Regions from separate parts of the Glutamicibacter sp. TV12E genome, predicted to be linked through region 2. Evidence: riboswitches for the same ligand, from Rfam matches in the RefSeq annotation. Region 2 holds a riboswitch; each other region holds the start of a gene.
What was found. Region 2 has a riboswitch for S-adenosylmethionine ahead of ACT7DV_RS06630 (substrate-binding domain-containing protein). Riboswitches for the same ligand answer to the same signal wherever they lie in the genome.
Positions count from the first base shown of each region.

Region 1: linked by a shared signal. The riboswitch ahead of ACT7DV_RS01195 (bifunctional o-acetylhomoserine/o-acetylserine sulfhydrylase) and the one ahead of ACT7DV_RS06630 (substrate-binding domain-containing protein) in region 2 are both predicted to bind S-adenosylmethionine.
Region 3: linked by a shared signal. The riboswitch ahead of ACT7DV_RS04135 (O-acetylhomoserine aminocarboxypropyltransferase/cysteine synthase family protein) and the one ahead of ACT7DV_RS06630 (substrate-binding domain-containing protein) in region 2 are both predicted to bind S-adenosylmethionine.
Region 4: linked by a shared signal. The riboswitch ahead of ACT7DV_RS04085 (hypothetical protein) and the one ahead of ACT7DV_RS06630 (substrate-binding domain-containing protein) in region 2 are both predicted to bind S-adenosylmethionine.

Region 1 covers NZ_JBQVVF010000001.1:255,293-260,949, forward strand. Annotated here, with positions in the region: gene metX (homoserine O-acetyltransferase MetX) at 1-134, opposite strand, end outside; gene ACT7DV_RS01195 (bifunctional o-acetylhomoserine/o-acetylserine sulfhydrylase) at 137-1,495, opposite strand; SAM riboswitch class IV at 1,586-1,706, opposite strand; gene ACT7DV_RS01200 (VOC family protein) at 1,879-2,523, shown strand; gene ACT7DV_RS01205 (GNAT family acetyltransferase) at 2,581-3,000, opposite strand; gene ACT7DV_RS01210 (CPBP family intramembrane glutamic endopeptidase) at 3,019-3,774, opposite strand; gene ACT7DV_RS01215 (phosphotransferase family protein) at 3,836-4,681, shown strand; gene tpx (thiol peroxidase) at 4,782-5,279, opposite strand; gene hutI (imidazolonepropionase) at 5,361-5,657, opposite strand, start outside.
Region 2 covers NZ_JBQVVF010000001.1:1,415,249-1,420,905, forward strand. Annotated here, with positions in the region: gene ACT7DV_RS06610 (glycerate kinase) at 1-564, shown strand, start outside; gene ACT7DV_RS06615 (hypothetical protein) at 633-1,169, shown strand; gene ACT7DV_RS06620 (hypothetical protein) at 1,166-1,360, opposite strand; gene ACT7DV_RS06625 (sugar diacid recognition domain-containing protein) at 1,477-2,538, shown strand; SAM riboswitch class I at 2,891-2,981, shown strand; gene ACT7DV_RS06630 (substrate-binding domain-containing protein) at 3,050-4,090, shown strand; gene ACT7DV_RS06635 (sugar ABC transporter ATP-binding protein) at 4,074-5,612, shown strand; gene ACT7DV_RS06640 (ABC transporter permease) at 5,609-5,657, shown strand, end outside.
Region 3 covers NZ_JBQVVF010000001.1:908,337-913,993, reverse strand. Annotated here, with positions in the region: gene ACT7DV_RS04150 (1-phosphofructokinase family hexose kinase) at 1-702, opposite strand, end outside; gene ACT7DV_RS04145 (DeoR/GlpR family DNA-binding transcription regulator) at 699-1,475, opposite strand; gene ACT7DV_RS04140 (CoA-binding protein) at 1,845-2,339, opposite strand; gene ACT7DV_RS04135 (O-acetylhomoserine aminocarboxypropyltransferase/cysteine synthase family protein) at 2,339-3,712, opposite strand; SAM riboswitch class I at 3,831-3,925, opposite strand; gene ACT7DV_RS04130 (histidine phosphatase family protein) at 4,037-4,597, shown strand; gene ACT7DV_RS04125 (RNA polymerase sigma factor) at 4,693-5,190, shown strand; gene ACT7DV_RS04120 (methylated-DNA--[protein]-cysteine S-methyltransferase) at 5,187-5,657, shown strand, end outside.
Region 4 covers NZ_JBQVVF010000001.1:896,167-901,823, forward strand. Annotated here, with positions in the region: gene ACT7DV_RS04075 (LLM class flavin-dependent oxidoreductase) at 1-75, opposite strand, end outside; gene ACT7DV_RS04080 (acyl-CoA dehydrogenase family protein) at 124-1,464, opposite strand; SAM riboswitch class I at 1,481-1,572, opposite strand; SAM riboswitch class I at 1,840-1,942, shown strand; gene ACT7DV_RS04085 (hypothetical protein) at 1,961-2,212, shown strand; partial or broken gene acs (acetate--CoA ligase) at 2,265-4,250, shown strand; gene ACT7DV_RS04095 (BCCT family transporter) at 4,325-5,657, opposite strand, start outside.

The DNA.
Region 1 (5,657 bases), 1.2 Mb from region 2:
CTTTCGTAGGCCAGCTCTACCTGTGGCAGGTAGCCGCCGAATTCGAAGTGGTGCCCGCCGACGGCCCTGCGGCGCATCATGCCGTCCCGGCCCTCGGCGAGCTGTGGTGCTTCGGTGGTTGCAATGGATGCCATGCCTAGAGGGTTTCCTGCAATTCCTTGTTCGACCCGGCCAAGTCGCCCAAGGCGGCAACAGCGTTGAAGCCCAGTTCCAAGTCGGCCAGGATGTCCTTGATATTTTCCAGGCCCACGCTGATGCGGACCAGTCCCGGGCTCACTCCGGCAGCGATCTGGTCGGCTTCGGAAAGCTGCGCATGGGTGGTGGAGGCCGGGTGGATGGCCAGCGAGCGGACATCGCCGATGTTGGCCACGTGGGAGTGCAGCTCAAGCGCGTCCACAAACGCCTGGCCGGCCGCCGCGCCGCCTGCCAGTTCGAAGGCGATGATCGAGCCGGCGCCGTGATCGCTGTACTTCTTGGCGCGCTCGAACCATGGCGAGGAGGCCAGGCCGGCATAGGCGACCTTCTGCACCTCGGCGCGGGCTTCGAGCCAGCTGGCGGCCTCGCGCGCATTTTCGCCATGGCGCTGGATGCGCAGGGACAGGGTTTCCAGCCCCTGGGCGATCAGGAAGGCATTGAATGGGGAGACCGAGGCGCCCAGGTCGCGCAGCAGCTGCACGCGCGCCTTGAGGATGTAGGCCAGATTGGCGCCGAGAATGCCGTTCACGCCCAGATCGCGGGCGAACACCAGGCCGTTGTAGGACTCGTCCGGGGTGTTGAAGCCCGGGAAGCGCTGCGGGTCCTGGGCGAAGTCGAAGTTGCCCGAGTCCACGATCACCCCGGCGATCGCATTGCCGTGCCCGCCCAGGAACTTGGTGGCCGAGTGGATGACGATGTCGGCGCCGAATTCGATCGGGCGGATCAGGTACGGGGTGGCCAGGGTGTTGTCCACCAGCAGCGGCACGCCATTTTCGTGGGCGATCTTGGCGACTTCCTCGATGTCCAGCACGTCCTGGCGCGGGTTGGAAATGGTTTCGCCGAAGAAGGCCTTGGTGTTCGGGCGGACCGCGTCGCGCCAGTCCTGCAGGTTATCCGGGTCGGCCACGAAGGTGACCTCGATGCCCAGGCGCTTGAGCGTGTGCTTGAGCAGGTTCTGGGTTCCGCCATAGAGGCTGGGGCTGGCCACCAGGTGGTCGCCGGCTTCGGCCAGGTTCAGGATCGCGAAGGTGGTGGCGGCCTGGCCCGAGGAGAGCAGCAGGGCACCCACGCCGCCCTCCAGATCGGCGATCCGGGTTTCCACCGCGTCGGTGGTCGGGTTGCCGATGCGGGTGTAGATCGGTTCCAGTTCCTGCAGCGCGAAGCGCGCGGCAGCGCTCTGCGCGGTCGGGAAGACAAAGGAAGTGGTCTGGAAGATCGGCAAGGCCCGCGCGCCGGTGGCGGGATCCGGGGTCTGCCCGGAGTGGATCTGACGGGTTTCAAATGACCAATTGCTGCTCATGGTTTCCTCCAAAATAGTTCATGCGACTTTGGGGGTAGACCACTGAGAAGACACCGAGAGGAAAGACCTCGCCAAGAAGCCTTCCAGGGTTACCCGCGCTTGTCCCCAGCTGCCTTGTGCATCTGGGGGCCAGGTCTTCACCCGGGGCACCCCACCGCGGTTGGAGGGTTGCCGCCCAGTAAGCCGGGGCTTGTTACTGGGACTCATGACCTGTTTCCAGTGTGCCCGAAAACCGAATATTTTTGCAATGCGGGCACCTCAAAATGGTCGCAATCGGTCATATTTCACATCCATGGCGCTTTTGCCGCATGGAATTCGATTCCGCCAAAAACCTTAGGGTCTCCTAAGTAGAGACTGCGGTCACATGTTGTCATGATGGGCACATGATGAGGCTAGATCACGTTAGTTATGCCTGTGGCCCGGATGGGCTGCTGCCAACCGCGCAAAGAATCTCCGAGTCGCTCGGCCTGGAATTCGTCAAGGGAGGCGTGCATCCCAGGTTCGGGACACGCAATGTCATCTTCCCGCTCAAGCATGGCCAGTACCTCGAAGTGGTCGAGGTGCTGAATCACCCGGCCAGCGACAAGGCCCCCTTCGGCCAGGCGGTGCGGGCCCGTTCGGAACTCGGCGGCGGCTGGATGGGCTGGTGCGTTTCGGTGGACGATCTATCCAGCGCCGAAGACCGCCTGGGTCGCAAGTCGGTTCCGGGCAACCGCAAATTCCCCGATGGCCGCGAGCTGACCTGGCAGCAGATCGGCATCAAGGGCCTGATCGCCGACCCGCAGTGCCCCTACCTGATCTCGTGGGACGAGGAAGCCAAGGACCTGCATCCTTCCAAGGCCCTGGAGCCGACCGGGGAGATCAGCGGGATCTCGATCGCCGGGTCGCGCGATCGGGTCCTGGAATGGCTGGGCCAGCCCCAGAACGTGCACCTCGGCGCGGTGACCATGGACTACCAGGCGCCCAATGGCACCCCGGGCATCTTGTCGGTGACCTTTGAAACGCAGAACGGACCGGTAGTGTTGTAGCCGGTTCGCAGCAAGCTGCTGGCAGGCGGGGACAATGGCGTCCCCGTCTGCCTCTTTTTATGCGCCTGCATCCAGTCGCCGGCCCAGGACCACGACGTGCTGGTCTTCAAATCCCAGCCGCTCATAAAAGCCGCGCACCGCGGTATTTTCATTGCGCACCATCAGCTGCACCTTGGGCACGCCGCGCTGGGCGAGCCACTCGCTCGCGGCCTGGACCATCTTGGCGCCCAGTCCGGTGCCCTGCCGCCGCGGGTCCACGGCCAGATAATAGAGCCAGCCGCGGTGCCCATCATGGCCAACCATCACGGTGGCGATGACTTCTTCATCCTCGATCATGGCCAGCACTGTTGAAGCCGGGGTTTCCAGGGCGCGCCGGGCGTCGGCGCAGGGGTCGTTCCACGGCCGGGTCAGCCCGGTGGCCTCCCAGAGCGCAACGGCTTGGGGAATCTGCTGCGCAGCCAGCTGAGAAATCTTCATTCCTGCAGTCTAGCCGCGCTAGCTTCCGATCCCGATCGCCGGCCCGATCAGGGCATATCCGACAAAGCCGATGGCGTCGAGCAGGAAGTGCGCGATCACCAGCGGCATCACCCGCCCATACTTGTGGTAGGCCCAGCCGAAGACCACTCCCATGAGCATATTACCGATCATCGGCCCCGCGCCCTGGTACAGGTGGTAGCTGCCGCGGATCACCGCCGAGGCAATGATGGTGGTCCACAACCCCAGCTGCAATTTCCTGGCATAGCTGAACAGGAAGCCGAGCATCAGCACTTCTTCTAGCACCGCATGGCGCACCGCGGAGAGCAGCAGCACCGGCAGGCTCCACCAGTAGTCCCCCAGGTTGGCCGCGGAAATCGCTGTGGTGATGCCCAGCGCCCGGCCTGCGGCGTAGACGCCCAGGGTGCCAAGCCCCATGGCCAAAAACAGCCCGGCGCCGAACAGGGCATCCTTGCCCGGCGCGCGCAGGTCAAAGCCGATCTCCCTCGCGCCGGCGCCTAGGCTGCGCTTCATCAGATACAGGGCCAGCACCACCGGAACCAGCGCAAAGACAATGTCCAGCAGCTGATAGGAGAAGTCGAAAAATTCGCGGGTGCTCAACGTGTTGTTCAGCGAAGTCGTCTGTTCGCGCAGCGGGGCCCTGGTGGCCTTGTCGGCAAAACTCAGGATCGAATAGGCCGCGCTTTGCCCCAAGGACAGGGCGAGCACCAGAGCGACCTCGAATTTCAGGATCTTGGCATTCACGTTCTCGATCATAGGCTGATCAGGCTGTGTGCGAGCTTTGGTAGCCTGAAGACAGCGAATTAAAGGAGCATCAGTGTCCCGTCCTGCCACCATGGAAGAACTGTCCATTGCCCGCCAGCTATGTCCAGAGCTGTCCTGGGAAAATGCCGGAGTCAACGAGGGCGGGCAGTTCCACAAGGTGGTGATCGCCAACGGGCAGTCGGTGATCCGCATGGCCCGCACCGAAGAAGCCACCGAGCAGATGCCGCGCTCCATCAAGCTGCTTGGGCTTGTGGCCGATCAGCTGGACTACCAGGTCCCGGTGGCGACCTCGCAGATCTTGATGGTGGATGGGCTGAGCTCGGTAGCCATGTCCTTCATCCCGGGCAGCGCCCATGAACCGCACTACGGCGACCCCAAAATCTTGGGCAAGCTGGTTCGCGACCTGGCGCAGGTCGATCTCGAACCGCTGCGCGAGCATCTGGCTTCGCCATTTGCCTTCCGCGGCCCGTGGATCGAAGAGCGCCAACGGCAGTGTTTTGATGCCTTGCCCGATCAGCTGCGTGGCGCAGCCGCAACCCTTTGGGCCCAGCTTGATTCGCTGGCCCAGGTGCCCCCGGGGCTGGTCCACGGAGATCTGGCCGGACACAATATGCACTGGGTGGATGAAGAGCTGATCGGCATCCTGGACTGGGATCTGGCCGCCGCCTGGGATCCGGCGCTGAACACCGCGTACCTGAGCCTGTGGCACGGGTTGGAGATGGTGGATTTGATTGCGCCGAGCCCTGATGAAGCCCATCGGGCAAAGATCTGGCTTGGGCTGATGAGCCTAGAGCGGCTCTCCGATACCCTGTCGCGCACCGACAATCCCAGAATCGACAAGCTCATGCGCAAGATCGGGCCGCGGATCTTGAACGCCGCGCAGGCTGCCGGGAACTGATGCCCGATCGTTGGCACCCCTCCCCGGGGACGGCAAAGGCCCATCCAAGCTCAATGCTCGGATGGGCCTTGGCAAGCATCACCAGTGATGCAAAAAGCGATTAGCTCAGGGCTGCGATAGCTGCATCGTAGTCTGGCTCGGTGGTGATTTCCGGAACGACCTGGGTGTAGGTCACCTTTCCGGTCTCATCCAGGACGATCACCGAACGGGCCAGCAGGCCAGCCAGTGGGCCGTCGATCTGGGTGACGCCGTAGTCCGAACCGAAGTCCGAACGGAAGACCGAAGCGGCGGTGACGTTCTCGATGTCCTCAGCACCGCAGAAGCGGCCCAGCGCGAATGGCAGGTCAGCGGATACGCACACAACGGTGGTGTTCTCCAGGCCGGCAGCCAGTTCGTTGAAGCGGCGAACGCTGGCAGCGCATACGCCGGTATCTACCGATGGGAAAATATTCAGGACTACGCGGCGGCCAGCCAGCGACTCGCTGGTGACATCTGCAAGGCCGGTGTCGGTGACGGTGAATGATGGTGCCTGCGAGCCTACGGCTGGCAGTTCACCAATGGTCTGTACGGGAGTTCCCTTAAAAGCAGTATTAGCCATGGTTCTTGTTTATCACGAATGCCTATTTGACTGCCAGATTTTCGGCGAACCGGCGTGAACAAGTCGAAGGCCACCAGTTCCTCAGCTAACCAGCTGCCCGGCCCGGTAGACGCTATGGGTGAGGTTCATTCCCGGACGGTAGGCCAGATGCGCAGCTGCCGGCGCATCAAGAACGTGCAGGTCTGCGCGTTTGCCCACCTCGATGGAGCCCACCTGGTCGGCGATGCCCAGCGCGAGCGCTCCGCCGTAGGTAGCGGCTTCGATGGCCTCGGCCAAAGACAGATTCATTTGCAACACCGCGGTGGCCACGCAGAAATTCATGTTGCTGGTGTAGCTGGTTCCGGGATTGCAATTGCTGGCCAGCGCGATGCCCACCCC
Region 2 (5,657 bases):
GTCACCAACCCGCTGCTCGGCGCCCAGGGCGCGGCAGCGATCTTCGGCCCGCAGAAGGGGGCTTCCGAGCAGGACGTGCAGCTGCTGGACCGCGGCCTGGGCCGCTTGGCCGACGTTCTTGAAGCGGATACCGGCCGGAAGCTGCGCGAGCAGCCGGGCATGGGAGCAGCCGGAGGCCTGGCAGTGTGCCTGGCCTCGTACTTCCCGGTGGAGCTGATCCCCGGATGGCAACTGGTAGCCGAGGTGCTCGATGCGCACCGGATCCTGGGTGCCGCGGACCTGGTCATCACCGGCGAGGGGCGGCTCGATAGCCAGTCGCTGAACGGCAAGGTGGTGTGCGGGGTGCTGGAAGCGGCCGGGGAGCATGCTGAGGTGATCGTGGTGGCGGGGTCCGTGGACCTGGGCGACGAGCAGCTGGACCAGGCCGGGATACTGGCGGCCTATTCCATCGCACCCGGGCCGGCGAGCCTGGCTCAATTGTCCGCCGATACCCTCGCATTGGTTGAGCGCACGGCGTTCAGCGTGGCCAGGACCTACCTGCCGCCGGCTCCACCGAGGGGATGAAAAGGCGCATCCGGTTTTCCGCCAGGAAGACGATGCGCCTAGCGGCGGCCGGTTTCTACGATTGAATCATGATGAAGAAAAAGTATGCAGCCAGCGCCTTGCTGGCTGCGCCCATGGCCCTGCTGCTCAGCGGATGTTCCGTTTCGGATCTGATGGTTGATAAATACGATGAGTCCACCGAAAAGTCTGCCAAGACCTCTGAAGAAGGCGTTTCGAGCGGATTGCTGCCCGCTTGGGTCCCTGCCGGCGGCACCAACGTGGAGCTCGTGCAGCGCAATACCGGGATGGAAAGAATTTTTGCCATGGACTTCACCGGGGATTTGCCCGCCGAAAAATGCCTGCCGATTAAATCTGCTGGACACCCATCCGAAGCGGAACTGAAGAAGGCCTATGCTTCGGATCCGCGCACCAAGGATTTCGATGCCAAGGAGATCTCCTTGACCAGGACCCTTGAAGCGCAGTGGTGGCCGCAAGGCGCTGAAGACAAGACCACTGAGCTCTGCGGCCGATTCTGGGTCCACCTCGCCGATGGCAAGCTCTATGCTTTCGCGCCTGACAGCACGAGCACCGCCACGGCAGTGCTGCAGGAGCGCGACGCTTCCTAGGCTTTCCGTGGATCTCGCTGGCGGGGCTGGTTCCGGGCGGCATAAAACCGGCAAGCGGCCAACCCGGCCAGGCTCAGCGCAATCAGTCCAGGGCCCAGCAGCCCGGGCAAGCGCTGATTCCATGTCATGTTGAGCACTACCAGCAGGCTGACGAGGAAACCTCCGGTGAAGTAGCTGATCGCCGAACTCATGATGGACCTTTCAACGCGATGCTTGACTGGGGTGAGCCTAGCATCACCGGGCGGCAAGGTGAAGGAGCCCCGGGCCTTCCCTGCCCGAAGCAGGGCGGGGAAGCTAGGATGATTCCATGAGCGAAAAGGAGCAACCTCGACTGTCCGGCGCATTGGCGCAAAAGGTCGTCGATACCATTGCACCGACAATTAATCGCCATGTGAACATCATGAACGCCCATGGAATCATCATCGCCTCCAGCGATGCTTCGCGCGTGGGCACGCTGCACGAAGGAAGCGTCGAAGCCATCCGGCGCAACGAGATCATCAGGGTCACCCAGGCCGATGAAACGGCGGGAACCCAGCCGGGAGTGAACCTTCCTTTGGCGCTGAACGAGCGGTTGTGCGCAGTTGTCGGCGTGACCGGCGCGCCCCACGAGGTCGAGCCCCTGGCGAATCTGATTGCGCTCACCGTCCAGCTGCTGTTCGCCCAGGAGCGGGAGCACTCGCGCAGCGCTCGCCGGGCGGCCGAGGCGAGGGACCTTATTTCGGCCTTGCTAGCCGGGCGGGTTGCCGCGGAAGTTATCGACCGGGACCTGGGGGCGCACGGACTGCGCGGGCCAGTGCAACTTGAACTGTGGCTGCCGCGCGATGGCCAAGACCCCTTATTGGGATTGCCTGCTGTCGAAGGCGCGCGCACTTCATGGGTCAACCTGTTCGGCGCGCACTGGCGGCTGCGGACGAGCGCCGATGATGCACCAGGCCAGGATCCGGAATCCAGCGATCGTTATCTTGGCGGAGCGGATGCATTCGATGCCGGTGCGCTTTTGGCGCAGGCCGAAATGATGCGCACCCTGGTGGCGCGTCCCGCGCTGCTTCCGCAACGAGCACACCGGGAAATCTGGAATCAGGACATCGCGGTGGCCGTTGCGCGGACTCCGGCTCGGAGCCTGGCCTATCTTGCGGCACCGGCCCGGGCGCTGAATCAAGAACAAGCAAAAACCCTGCTGGTGGTCGCCGCGGCATCCGCCATGTCGCAGGCCTCCGAAGCATTGCACATCCACCGCAATACGCTGGTGCAGAGACTGGAGCGGATTGGCCAGGTCACCGGCGCTGATATTCGCCAAGCCAATGAATCGCTGCGGCTGCAGCATGCCATTTACGCGCGCATTGCACGTGATGAGATGCAGATTTTCTAGCTGAAGTTCCTCAAGGATCGCCGATTTACGTCAAAACAAGCCGTTGTCTCGGAGCGCAATGTTCCGATCATTGCATATCCTGCGGATCCTCGGCATTCCCATTGACGCGTCGTGATTCCGGGATGGGCGATGCCACGCTGCCGTTGGCGCCCGGGCAGGCCATGAACTGGCTTCCGTTCGCCAGGTGAATATCCTTATTCGACGTAATATGCGGAAATATGACGCTGATTTAGCGCCTGCCCGCCGCTTCGAAACCTTGCCAGCCCGGGATTTGTGACGAGATCTGACGCAGTGTTCCCTCCAGTGACGCGTTGACGGCAAGCTCCAGGGATCAATGCTTGACTCGGATAACACCCCATCCAGAGCGGCTGAGAGACCTGGCTCCACGACGCCGCAGCAAGTCTGCCTCCTGCAGATAGTGCTAACGCCAGGTTCGATGGAACTCCCGGGGCAAGAAGCGTGAACTTCTGCCCGGGATCCCTCGGTTCGATATGTCCAAGAGAGGGACGGCATGACTCGCACTCGCCCGAACACCCTGAAATTTGTTGCTGCCGCACTAGCGGCAGCAACGCTGCTCTCCGGTTGCTCGCTGAAGGAACCACGCCCCGAAGCAGCGCCGGCCGTGGCGCCAAGCAGCAACCCGCAAACCCAGCAGAAGCTCGACGATGTTCCTTCGCTCGAGGGCAAAAAAGTGGGCATCGCGGCAAAGGACATCCTGCACGACTACTCGCGCGTGGTGTATCAGCAAATCCAAGAACGCATCAAGGAGCTCGGCGGAGAGGTCATTGCCACCCAGGCCGAAGCCAAGGACGAGAAGCACGTTTCGGACGTGGAAAATCTGATAACCCAGTCGCCCGATGCCATCGTGGTGATCCTGGGCGACGCCCAGACGCTCACCCCGGCCCTGGCCAAGGTGGATGCTGCAGGAATTCCGCTGTTCACCATCGACTTCCAGAGCGAATACTCGAAGAACAACGTCACCAGCGATAACTGGAACGTCGGCACCACCCTGGCTCGCACCATGGCCGAGGACCTGCACGGCAAGGGCAAGATCCTGGTCTTCAACGGCTTCCCGGGCGTGACACCCTGCCGGATCCGCTACAACAGCCTGAACCTGGTGCTCGAAGACTACCCGAACATCGAGAAGATCACCCCGGAACTGCAGGACAAGTACGAAGGCACCATCGAAGATGCCAAGAACCAGATCCAGGATCAGCTGCGCAGGCTGCCCGAAGGCGAAGTGGATGCGATCTGGTCCTGCTGGGATATGCCGCTGATCGGCGCCGCGCAGGCCATCGATCCCACCGATAATGACATCAAGCTCTACGGAGTCGATGCGGAACCCGGGGCACTGGATTTGATCGCGAATCCGCAGAGCTCCTACCAGTTCACCGTCGCCCAGCCCACCAAGCAGATTGCTGCCACCTCTGCCACGAATATTGCGCTGCTCCTCAACGGGCAAGCCGACCAGGTTCCGAGCACCAGCTACGCCGAGCCGATTTTTGTGGATAAGGACAACGTGAATCAGGTGCGCAATGACAACGGAATCTAGCCTACTGCTGAGCATGGTCGGGATCGGCAAATCCTTTGGCGCCGTCACCGTGCTGGACGATGTCCACCTGCAGCTGCGGGCCGGGGAAGTGCTCGGCCTGGTAGGTGAAAACGGTGCCGGAAAATCAACCTTGATCAAAATCCTCACCGGGTTGTACACCCTGGATTCGGGGCGGATCGAGCTTGCTGGCCAAGAGGTGCAGATACGGCGCCCGGCCGATGCCGAAGCGCTGGGCATTGAGGTGATCCACCAGGACCGCCACCTGGCCGGACGCCTGACCGTCGCCGAACAGCTGTATCTTGGCACATCCAGGAACCGCGGATTATGGCGCCAGGAGCGCACCGTGCAAGAGGCGGCCCGGGCCGATATCCTGCGGACCACCGGCCAGGAGCTGGACACCGCTGCCTTTGTCGACGAGCTGAGCGTTGCCCAGCAGCAGCTGATCCAGATCGCCCGCGCCGTGCTGGCCGAACCCAAGGTGCTGATTCTTGACGAGCCGACCGCTCCGTTGGCCAATGACGAGGTCGAGCAGCTCTTCGGCACCATCGGCCACCTGCGTGATCGCGGGGTGGGGATCATTTTCATCTCCCACTATCTACAGGAACTGCAGCAGGTCACCGACCGGATCACGGTCTTGCGCAACGGCAGGAATGCCGGGGATGCCAGCTTTGCGAACGGCGACAGCATTGAAGATGTCATCGGCTTGATGCTGGGCAGCCAAGTCAGCGAATTCTCGCACCAGCAGCGCGAGGCCCCCGCCCGCCAAGGCGAGCCTGCCCTTCAACTCTCGGGCCTGTCGGTGGCGGGCAAGCTGGACGGCATTGATCTCACGGTGGCTCCCGGGGAAATCGTGGCCGTCACCGGGTTGGTGGGATCAGGCATCGAGGTGCTCGCCGATGCGGTCACCGGCAATCATCCGCATGCGGGCACTGCCCTGCTGCACGGCCGCCCGGTGGCTTCTGCCGCGGACTTTGTCGCCCGAGGCGGCGCCTACGTCCCATCGAACCGGCACCGCGATGGCATCTTCCTGCGCAACACCGTGCGGGAGAATATTGCCGCCGCCAGCCTGCGGAAGGTCGGCAGCCGGCTTGGGCTGCTCAACGCACGCAAGGAGCGGGATGCTGCGAGCGGGCTGGTGCGGCACCTGGATATCCGCCCGGGCAATCCCGAAGCGATTGCCTCCGGCCTTTCAGGAGGCAACCAGCAGAAGACCGTCTTGGCCCGCTGGCTGGCCAAGGGCTCAGACGTGCTGGTCCTGGACCAGCCCACCTCGGGCGTCGATGTGGGAAGCCGCGCGCATATCTACGCGGAGATTTCCCAGCTGGTGCAGGACGGGGCCGCCGCGCTGATGGCCAGCGTGGATCTGGAAGAAGTGGTGGGCCTGGCCGACCGGGTCCTGGTGCTTTACCGCGGCCGGATCATCGCCGAGCTGCCGTCCAGCCAGGCGAACACCGAAAGAATTCTGCAACTGGCTTCCAGCGGGCAAGCCAGCGGAGAACCACGCGAAGAGGTGAACGCATGAGCACCACCCTTGTCCCCGCCAGCCAGGCGCCGGCGCGCATCGCTC
Region 3 (5,657 bases), 510 kb from region 2:
TCCCAGAGTGGCCAGGACCGCGCCGATGCCCGTCTCCAGCAGCTTCTTGGCGCAGTCGGCGGCCAGCTCTATCGAGCCTTCCAGCGCCGCTTCGTCGCAGCCTCCGACCAGTTCAGCCAGCTCTTCGGCATTGGGCTTGATCAGATCGGGGATGTGCTGCGCGCCGTGGGCGAAGAGCTCGATCAAAGGCGCTCCGGAAGTGTCCACCGCGATCTTCGGGCACTTCTGGCCCAAGTCGGCACGAAGCTTGGCGGTGAGCTGGGCGTAGAAGTCGGCGGGGACTGACGGCGGAAGCGAACCGGCCAGCACCAGCCAGTCGGCGCTGGCGGCCGCGTCGGCCACCAGGCCGCCGAGCTCTGCCAGCTGCTGCGCATTCAGGGCCGGACCGGGCTCGTTGATCTTGGTGGTGGTGCCATCGGGATCGGTCAGGGTGATATTGGTGCGCAGCGGCTCGGTGATCGACAGGGTGCGGTGGGCCAGCTTGTCGCTGGACAGCGCGGTGATCAGCGGATCGGTGCTCGCGCCGGGCAGCACTGCCAGGGTCGGCACGCCGGCCGCGGCGATGGCGCGCGAGACATTCACTCCCTTGCCCGCTGCCTGCACGTGGCTGGCGGTAGCGCGCTGCACCGCGCCGTGCGACAGCGGTTCGCCCAGTTCAATGGTCTTGTCCAAGGCCGGGTTGACGGTCAGGGTGACAATCACGCGATCACAACCTCTACATCAGCGGCTTCCAGGGCAGCGGCGAGTTCCTCGCCGGGCTGCTGGTCGGTCACCAGGGTGTCAATGGATTCCAGGCGGGCAAAGCAGACCAGGGTTTCCTGGTCGAACTTGGAGCTGTCGGCCAGCAGCACCACGCGGCGTGCGCTGTTGACGAGTGCGCGCTTCACGGCGGCTTCCAGCGGATCCGGGGTGCTCAAGCCAAAGCCTGCGTGCAGCCCGTTGGTGCCGATGAAGGCGATGTCTGCGCGGTGCCGCGAGTATTCCTCGACGGTTTGCGCCCCGGAGGTGGCTCCGGTCAGGCCGCGGACGCGTCCGCCGATGAGTTCCAGGGTGGCATCCTGGCTCTGGACCAGTACGGAGGCAATGGGCAGGGCGTGGGTGATGATGACCAAGCCGGCGCTGGCGTTGGTGCGCAGCATGCGTTCGGCGAGGAACTCGGTGGTGGTGCCGGCGTCGATGATGACCGAGGCGTCCGAGACCGGCAGCAGGCTCAAGGCGCGCTGGGCGATCCGGGACTTGGCATCGGAGTGGATGGCGGTGCGCACCAGGTGGCTTTCCTCGCGGGTGCTTGCCTCGGTGGTGGTGACCGCTCCGCCGTGGACGCGGCGCAAGAAGTTTTCCGATTCGAGTTGGGCCAGGTCGCGGCGGACCGTTTCCCGGGTGATCTCGAAGCGTTCGGACAGTTGTGCGACGGAAACTTTTCCGTCCGTCTCAAGCTGCTCGACGATCAGCCGGTGTCGTTCTTCGGCGAACATTTTGTGCCTCCGCAATCCCTCATGACCTGCACCACATGAATCTGTGTTTCCATGACTTTATGCCCGATTGCGTGGGAACGTCAAGCTAATAGTGTTGGAATTTTGGGTTAAGTGGCATATTGGCGTGGGATTGGTTGGCATTGTGCCAAGTAGACGGTCTGTACGCCGAGAAAATCAGCTTTAAATAGTTTGCCTTGGCTGTCCCCGGACGTTCAATAGTGGCAGTTAAGGGGTGCACGGCATATCAACGCCCAACTTGATGTGCGTGCCCGACGGCATGGGGAGCAATTCGCTGAATCCCCTTGCAAACCGCAAGTAGCGGGCAACCATAAAGGTTGTCCGCCACTTGAATCAGCTGCCTGGGATCGCCTAGGCGAGCACCTGGCGCTTTGAGGAAATCACCCCGGTGTTGAACCCGGCCAGGCGCAGGCCGCCGTGGAAGCGGGCGTGCTCGATCTTCACGCAGCGGTCCATCACGACATTCATGCCCGCAGCCTCGGCACGGCGGGCCACGTCCTCATGCCAGGATCCCAGCTGCAGCCAGAGGGTCTTCGCCCCCACGGCCAAGGCCTCATCCAACACGGATGGCAGGTCATCGTGCTTGCGGAAGACCTCCACGAGATCCGGTGTCTCCGGCAGATCAGCGAGGGATTTGTACACCGGCTGGCCCAGGATCTCATCGAGCACCGGGTTGATGAAGTACACCTTGTACTTGGATGAGGACAGCAGGTAGGTCGCTACGAAGTAGCTGGCCCGCGATGGCTTGTTGGAGGCTCCCACGATGGCGATGGACTTGGTTTCGCGCAGGATGTTCAGCCGTTGCGCGGCTCCCGGGCCTTCCCAGGTGCGGTCGGTGGTGCTCATTAGTTGGCTCCCTTCGGTGCTGCAGGAATGGCGCACGCCGCGCCATCATAGGCGGGTTCCGCAAATTCATTGGCGGAGCCAGAGGCCGTTTCCTGGGAGGCGGCCAACGCCTGGTCCAGATCCCAGAGGATGTCTTCGACATCTTCCAGGCCTACCGACAGCCGGATCAGATCTTCGGGTACGCCAGCGGCGATCAACTGGCCTGCGCTGAGCTGCTGGTGGGTGGTGGAAGCAGGGTGCAGCACCAGGGTGCGGGCATCGCCGATATTGGCCAAGTGGCTGGCCAGCTGCAGGGCTTCGATGAACTTGGAGCCGGCTTCGCGCCCGCCCTTCACGCCAAAGCTGAACACTGAACCGACGCCCATGGGCAGAAGTTCCTTGGCATGGGCATGCTGCGGGTGGGATTCCAGGCCGGCGTAGTTCACGTAGGTGACCCGTGGATCTGCCTCCAGCCAGGCAGCGACCTGCTTGGCATTGGCCAGATGGTTGTCCATGCGCTGGGGCAGGGTTTCCAGGCCCTGCAAGAGCTGGAACGCCGACTGGGCCGGCAGGGCTGGACCGAAGTCGCGCAGCTGCTCGCTGCGCAGCTTGGTGAGGAAGCCGTATTCGCCGAAGTTGGCCCACCAGGAAACGTTGCCGTAGCTGGCCACCGGTTCAGTCATCGCGGGGAACTTGCCGTTGCCCCAGTCGAACTTCCCGGACTCGACCACTACGCCGCCGAGGGTGGTGCCGTGGCCGCCGATGAACTTGGTTGCCGAGTGGATGACGATATCCGCCCCGTGCTCGATGGGACGCAGGATATACGGGGGAGTGAGCGTGGAGTCGACGACCAGGGGAATCAGGTGGCGGTGGGCCACCTCGGCCAGGCCGTTCAAGTCCGCGATGTCACCCGAGGGGTTGGCTACCACTTCGGTGTACACGGCCTTGGTGTTTTCCTGGATGGCAGCTTCGAAGTCGGCGGGGTCGTTGGAATCGATGAAGGTGGTGTTGATGCCGAAGCGGCGCAGTGAAACATCAAGCTGGGTAATGGTTCCTCCGTAGAGCTTCGAGGAGGCCACAATGTGGTCGCCGGCCTGGGCCAGGGCCGCGAAGGTGACGAACTCGGCGGCCATGCCGGAGCCGGTGGCTACAGCGCCGATGCCGCCTTCCAGGGAGGCCATGCGCTCTTCGAAAGCCGCTACGGTCGGGTTGCCGATGCGCGAATAGATATTGCCGTATTTCTGCAGCGCGAAGAGGTTGGCCGCGTCGTCGGCGTCCTTGAAGACAAATGAGGTGCTCTGATAGATGGGCACTGCACGGGCGCCGTGCTCTGCATCGGGGGTGCCACCGGCGTGCAATGCGCGGGTGCGGAATCCAAACTTGTGATCTGCCATGTTGGCTTACGACTCCTTGTCGATGGGGTTTTCGCGCTTCACCGGCGGGCGGTGGTGCGATCGAGGCAGGAATCCCGGAATCAATGTCGCAACTTGTTGTGGTTAAACAAGATAAGCGGCTGCATCGTTTCTGGCGGTAGCACCGTAACCACCGGATGTGGCAGGTTGCTGCGGCGTCAACGAACCAGATCTCTCAGCCGCTCGGGATGGTGTAACAATCTTCGCAACATGACCGTTCATGACCTAACTATGAGTCTTAACGTTGCGTATCGGACGTAATGCCGGAGATTCTTCGATCACCGCGCACGGCGGTACGCTTGAGCCATGGATACTGCGCTGGTATTGATCAGACACGGGCTGACCGATTGGAATCTGGCCGGCCGCCTTCAGGGGCGCACCGACATTCCGCTGAACGACACCGGACGCGAACAAGCTCGCGGTGTAGGGCGCGACCTTCAAGGCCAGGGGTTCTCCCTGGTGCTGGCATCCCCGCTGGGCCGAGCGCAGGAAACGGCCGCGCTGATTGCCCAGGAGCTGGACATCGAGACCGGCCGTCCCGTCCCGGAATTGATTGAACGCGGTTTCGGACCGCTCGAAGGCCGGATCATGGCCCAGGTGAGCGACGAGGAATCAGCCTTGGTCCAAGACCAGTTGGAGCCAATTGACGAGATTTTGCGCAGGGCGATTCCTGCGTTGATCGACCTGTCGAATGAGCATGCGGGCAGGAAGGTGGCAGTGGTCAGCCATGGAGCCACCATGCGCGCCATTCGTGATGCCCTGGCCGGAACCAAGCTGCCCCGCGGCGTAGACAATGGCGAAGCCATCGAGATTGATATCCAGCGCCTGCGCCAGCTGGCTGAGGGACTGGACCCGGTGAGCTGCTAGGCGCTCAAGATTTTTCCAATCGGCACCTCACATTTTTGCTCCGCGATACGTTTACATGGTGAATGCCCGTAAAGGTGCCGACCTTCAGGAGAGCCATGCAAGTGCCGTTTGAGCGGATAGTCCAGGATTACGGGCTGAACGTCCTTCGCGTTTGCCGCGCCCTGCTAGATGAGCATCGCGCCCAGGACGCCTGGTCCGAGACTTTCCTCTCCGCGCTCAAGGCCTATCCGCAGCTTGCCGAGGACGCCAATGTACTGGCCTGGCTGGTCCGCATTGCAAGGAACAAGGCCATCGATGAGCTGCGCAAGAACAAGCCGGAGTTCCTTCTCGACCATCAACAGTGGGACCAGATTGATGGCGAGCCGCAACCAGCACTGCAACTGGAGAATCTCCAGCTCTGGCAGGAAGTAGGAAGGCTCCCCGAGAAGCAGCGGCTGGTGGTCGGCTACAGATATCTGGGCGGACTGAACTATGCCCAGATTGCCCAAATGGTGTCCGGCACTGAAGCCGCCGCGCGGAGAGCAGGCAGCGACGGGCTCAAGAATCTTCGCCGATTGCTCGACGACGACACATTGTGGCAGGAGAAATCATGACTAATGCACCGACCAACTCTTCAGCAACCGGAGAAGAGGCCCAAATTTTGGAACAACTCGGGATCGAGCTGCGGGCCAAGGCGCAGGCCGTAGATCTTGTCGATATTTCCTACCGCGTAGTTGATAGCCCGGTAGGGTCTTTGCTGCTGGCCAGCACCCCAGCCGGCCTGGTGCGGGTAGCTTTTGAAACAGAGGACCATGAGAAGATTCTCCAGGTGCTCGCCCAGAAGCTCAGCCCGCGCATCCTCAAGGACCCCGCGCGCCTGGACGCTGTGGCCCGGCAACTTGATGAGTACTTTGCGGGGACTCGGCGCAACTTCGATGTGCCTCTGGACCTGAAGCTTTCCACGGACTTCCGTCGCCGAGTGCAGCTGGAACTGGGCATGATCGGCTACGGGCAGACGTGGAGCTACTCACAGATGGCGGAACGCATTGGCAATCCCAAAGCCGTGCGCGCCGTAGGATCG
Region 4 (5,657 bases), 520 kb from region 2:
CCACAGGCCCGGCGACTGGTGCACGACGCAGTTCATGTCGAATGCATTGAAGAGAATTTCGCGCTGCTGGCTCATTGATGTTCCCCTTGCCATGGTTGGGTAGTGAAGTTAATTAGTCGGCGTTCAGGCGCCATAGGCTCTATGGTTGCTGTCCTCGCCAGTGACCGAGAGGCGTTGCGGCTGGACCGCATTGATCTCGTAGTCCCCCACAATGCGTGCCTTGTAAATGGCCGGGTTGTGGGTGGCGATGGTCCGGGCATTGCGCCAGTGGCGATCCAGGTTGCAGATGACGCTGGTCGAAGAGGCGCCCAGCCCGTCGAAGAGCTTGCTGGTGGCACCGATGACCAGCGGCTGGACGATGGTTTGCGCCCGGTTGGCGGCCAGCTCGCAAACCGCATAGCGTTCTTCGTCATTCAATCCCGGGTCTACCAGGGCTGCCTCGACTTCAAGGACGGCACCGATCACCACCGAGTCCGCGGCGAAGGACTCCGCGGAGACTTCGCCGACCAGTTGCAGGACCTGCGGCTCGCGGTGGACCGGAACACCGGTGCCTGTGGTGAAGATGCGGGTGCGATTCTGCACCGATAGGCGCAGGTCATTCAAGGCCGCCCGGGCGATACCTGCTTGCACGGCCATGAGCACCAGCTGGAAGATCGCCGCTTCGGAGTCGTTGCTCTGCTGCGGCATGAACGAGTCCACCGGAACCTGGTGGAATTCCGTGGTGCCGGTGCCGGTGAGTCCCTGGCCGAAGCCATCCCAGTCATCGAGGATCTTGACGCCGCTGTGCTGCGTGGAAACCACCGCGATCTGCCGCCCGGACAGTTCGGGATGCGCCACGGCCACAGTGGTCCAGTCGGCAAAAATGGTGCCTGTGCAGTAGTACTTTTCACCGTCCACCAGCCAGCGGCCATCGACTTGGCTGGCCTTGGTGTTCAAGGAGCCCAGGGCGTTGCCGCCGCGTTCAGTATAGGCATTGCCGACGATCTGGCCGGCTGCGATGCGCCCGATCCACTTGCTGCGCAGCTCTTGATCCTCAAGGAGCAGCACGTTTTCCACGAAGGCGATATGCGCGCGCCACAGCTGGCCGACATGCGAGTCGGCTTCAGAAAGCTCGATGAGCAAGCGGAATACGTCAACCAGGCGCGCGCCGTACCCGCCCTGGGCCACGGGGATGCGCAGTGCGCCGAAGCGTTCACGGTTGAGCAGGCCCACCTGTTCAAAGGGCAGGACGCGGTTGCGATCGCGGTCCTTGGCGGTGCTGGCGATTTGCGCGAAGACCGGGCGGAAGATTTCAGCCAGCCGGTCGTATTGCTCATCTGCGCCGGGGCCGGGAGTGACCTTGAGCAGTTGCCGGGTGGGAAGCTGCTCCTCGAAGTCGTCTAGCCCCATGGCGCTCGCCTGCGAAGGATCGCTGAGCTGGTTGAAGTCCAAACCGCTGGTGTTCGGCGACTCGCCAAATGACATTAGAAGTCCTCAATTCTTTCCATCGGTCCTGGCGGTAGCACCGTCCCGCTCTTCGGGTGGTTGCTGCGGCGTCGTCGAGCCAGATCTCTCAGCCGCTCTGGATGGGTTGTCATTCATTTGTAGCCGTAACAAACCGGTGCTTCCAAGCCGCGAAGTCACATTTCGACCTTGGGAGGCTCCGGGATGACCGGCAGGTTGAACAGCTAATGGTGCATCATGCCGAAGATGAATTGCCCATATTCGCCCATTATCGATCAAACGGGCATTCAATGAAATAAATTACGAAATATCCCGCGCATGTGGTGCAGTTATCGAAGATTTTTCATGTTACGCAAGATTTGCATTCAATTCCTTCGAAACCCTGTAATAGACGTGTAACCATCCCGGGCGGCCGAGAGATCTGGCTCAGTGACGCCGCAGCAACCACCTATGGAGGACACATCCCAAAGGCCGGTGCTACCGCCAGGACCGATGGAGATGATCATGGCACTGTGCTTTGCGCAGCCTCGAGTGCAAGACCCGGCCCCCCGCATCCATGGTGCTGGATGTCGGCCCCGTCAATTTCTGGCGCAAATTTGCCACCACGGCACAGCGCCGTTCCGCGCTTTCAGGCTCGCAGCCACAACGGGCAATGGGCAAAGACCGGCAATTCGCCTCGGCCAAGAACCTCCAGGGCACAAGCGACAGCTGGCCTTCTTCGGTCAACTTGCCGATGCCCTGCTCGCTATCGCCGAGCGCCGCGCCATAAAAGCCCCGGGCCCGATGGCGCCAACTATCAAGTACCAAATCAGCCCCCGAATAGAAACACCAAGGAATACTCTGTAATGACCATCGAATCGGCACCAACCTCTGCATTTGCCTCGGAGGAAGCACGCCAGGCATTCTGGGACGAAGCGGCACGCCTCCTTGATTGGGACACCAGTTGGCATACCACCAGCCAGATCCTCCCAGCTGACCCGGAAGCCAAGCGCGGACCGCAGATCTCCTGGTACCTGGGCGGCAAGCTCAATGCTGCTGTGAACTGCGCCGACCGGCATGTGGCCGCCGGCCGCGGAGACAAGGTCGCACTGTATTTCGAAGGCGAACCCGGCGACCGGGTGGCCGTCACCTACAAGAACCTGCAAGAACGCATCAGCCAGGCCGCCCACGCCTTGGAATCCATGGGCGTAGTCAAGGGCGACCGCGTGGTCATCTACCTGCCGGTCCTCATCGAAACCGTCGTCATTACGCTGGCCTGCGCCCGCATCGGAGCCATCCACTCGCTGGTCTTCGGCGGCTTCTCCGCCGAAGCATTGAAGTTCCGCGTGGAAGACACGAAGGCCAAGGTGCTGGTGACCACCGATGGCCAATTCCGCCGAGGCACTTCGGTTCCGGTCAAGGACAATGCCGATGAAGCCGTCTCCGGCGAGAATGAAATAGAGAAGGTGCTGGTCATCCGGCGCACCGGCGATGAGATCCCGTGGACCGAAGGCCGCGATGTCTGGTGGCACGACGTTGTCGACATCCAGCCCATCGAACATAAGGCGCAGTTCTTCGACTCCGAAACTCCGCTGTTCATCATGTACACCTCCGGAACCACCGGACAGCCCAAGGGCCTGGTGCACACCACCGGTGGCTACCTGACCCAGGCTGCCGCCAGCTACAACATGCTCTTCGCCAACCCGGATGCGTCCCAGCGCGAGAAAGACGTGCACTGGTGCACCGCGGACCTGGCATGGGTCACGGCCCACACCTATGAGATCTATGGACCGCTATCCAATGGTGTCACCCAGGTGATCTATGAAGGCGTGCCCAACGCGCCGCATCCCGGACGCCACTTCGAAGTCATCGAACGCTACAAGGTCACCAGCTACTACACCGCCCCTACCTTGGTCCGCTCGTTGATGGGTTGGTTCCCCGAGGGTATTCCGAAATCCTACGACCTGTCCTCCATCAACGTCGGCGGCACCGTTGGCGAGGCAGTTAACCCGGAGGCCTGGCGGTGGCTGCGCGAACAGATTGGCCGCGACACCCCGGCAGGCATTCCGATGGTGGATACCTGGTGGCAGTCCGAGTCAGGGGCAACGGTCCTCTCCCCGCTGCCTACCGATGAATACTTCAAGCCAGGTTGCGCCGCCCGCGCACTGCCGGGTGTTGCGGTGGACATCGTTGACGCTGCGGGACAGCGGGTTGAGCCAAATACCCAGGGCAACATCGTCATCACCCGTACCGGCCCGTCGATGGCGCGCACGGTGTGGGGCAACCCGGAACGCTACTACACCAGCTACTGGGAGAAGTACATCCAGCAAGGCTGGTTCCTCGCCGGCGATGGCGCACGTTTTGACGAGGACGGGGATATTTTCATCCTGGGCCGCACCGATGACGTGATCAATATTTCCGGGCACCGGTTATCGACCATAGAAATCGAGTCAGCGCTGGTCACCAACGCGGGAGTCGTCGAGGCCGGAGTCTGCCCCACCCCGGATGCGACGACCGGGCATGCGGCCACCGCCTTCGTGGTGCCCCTGGACAAGTCCCTGATTAGCGAAAACCCTGACGAGCAGCTCGCCGCGCGCCAAGTACAATTCATAGCCGAGCTTCGTTCCACGGTAGCCACCCAGATTGGCCCGATTGCCAAGCCGCGTGATGTGCTGCTGGTACCGGATGTTCCCAAAACCCGTTCAGGCAAGATCATGCGCCGCTTGCTCACTCAGCTATTTGAAGGAACCACGCTGGGTGATACCACCAGCCTGCAGAATGAACCGTGCATTCCCGAAATCAACGCGATCTGCCGGGCACGCCGCTAAAGCGCAACTGAAGGAGAATTCGCTCTAGATAGGTGAAGCCACGTCCCGCGGGACGTGGCTTCAACTATTTGATGCTAGGAATCCTTGGATTCGGAAGAATCCGTGGACGGTTCCACAACAGCCTCGGTAACTATCACTTGGGCTGAATCCACCGCACCATCTTCCGGCTTCCCGGCCGGCTGGATGATTGGAATCTCGGTGGTCATCAGGCTGAACTGGCTGCCCTCGTGCCGGTCGACGCCTTGGGTCACCGATTGCTCAAGCACTGTGCGGGCCACCTTGCCGCGCAGGATCAGCGGATCGCGGCTCAGGTCCTTCCACAGTGCGACGCACAACAGCAGCATCACGATCACGAACGGCAAGGCCGAGACAATCGTGATGTTCTTCAGGCCGTTGAGCGCCTCGGCCGGATGATCGCCACCCGCCAACAGCATGACTGCGGCAACAGCACCGGTGGCAACACCCCAGAAGACCACGGACTTCTTGGTCGGCTCCTCGGCCCCGCGCTCGCTCAAGGCGCCCATCACGATGGAAGCCGAGTCGGCGCCGGTGACAAAGAAGATCGCGATCAGCAAGACCGTGACGATCATCAGCACCGTGGCAATCCAGCCGGAGAGCGGAAGCTCATTAAGCAGATCGAACAGGATCAGGTCGAAGTTGATGTCCGGAGCCCCATCCACCATGTTGGCCAGTGCCTCGCCGGTGTTGCCTGCTCGCTCCGCGCGTTCCTGCAGGCCGATGGCGCCACCGCCGAAGATGGAGAACCACAGCAGGGTGACAGCCGATGGAACCAGCAACACGCCGGTGACAAACTGGCGGATGGTGCGGCCGCGGGAAATGCGGGCGATGAACAGGCCAACGAATGGGCTCCATGAGATCCACCAAGCCCAGTAGAAGACGGTCCAGGAGGACAGCCAGCTGGACATGGTGCCGTCGCCGGAAGCCGCGGTACGCGAAGCCATCTCTGGAAGGTCGCCAATGAATGCGCCCACGGCGTTCGGGACGACGTTGAGGATGAATAGCGTTGGACCGCCAATGAAGACGATCAGCGCCAAGATCACTGCCAAGACCATGTTGATGTTCGACAGCCACTGGATGCCGCGCTCGATGCCGGAAACGGCCGATGCGACAAACAATGCGGTAAGGATTGCGATGATCACCACCAGGACTCCGGAGCCAACCTTTTCAAGGATGCCAGCGGACTGAATGCCGCCACCAATCTGCAGTGCGCCCAGTCCCAGGGAACAGGCGGAACCGAAAAGAGTAGCGATAATGGCGAGGATATTAATGGTGCGGCCGCCCCAGCCGTGCACAATGCGCTCTCCGAAGACGGAGGAGAACATTGCCGAGAACAGCTGCGGGCGCCCCAGGCGGAAACTTCCATAGGCCATGCCCAAGCCGACGATG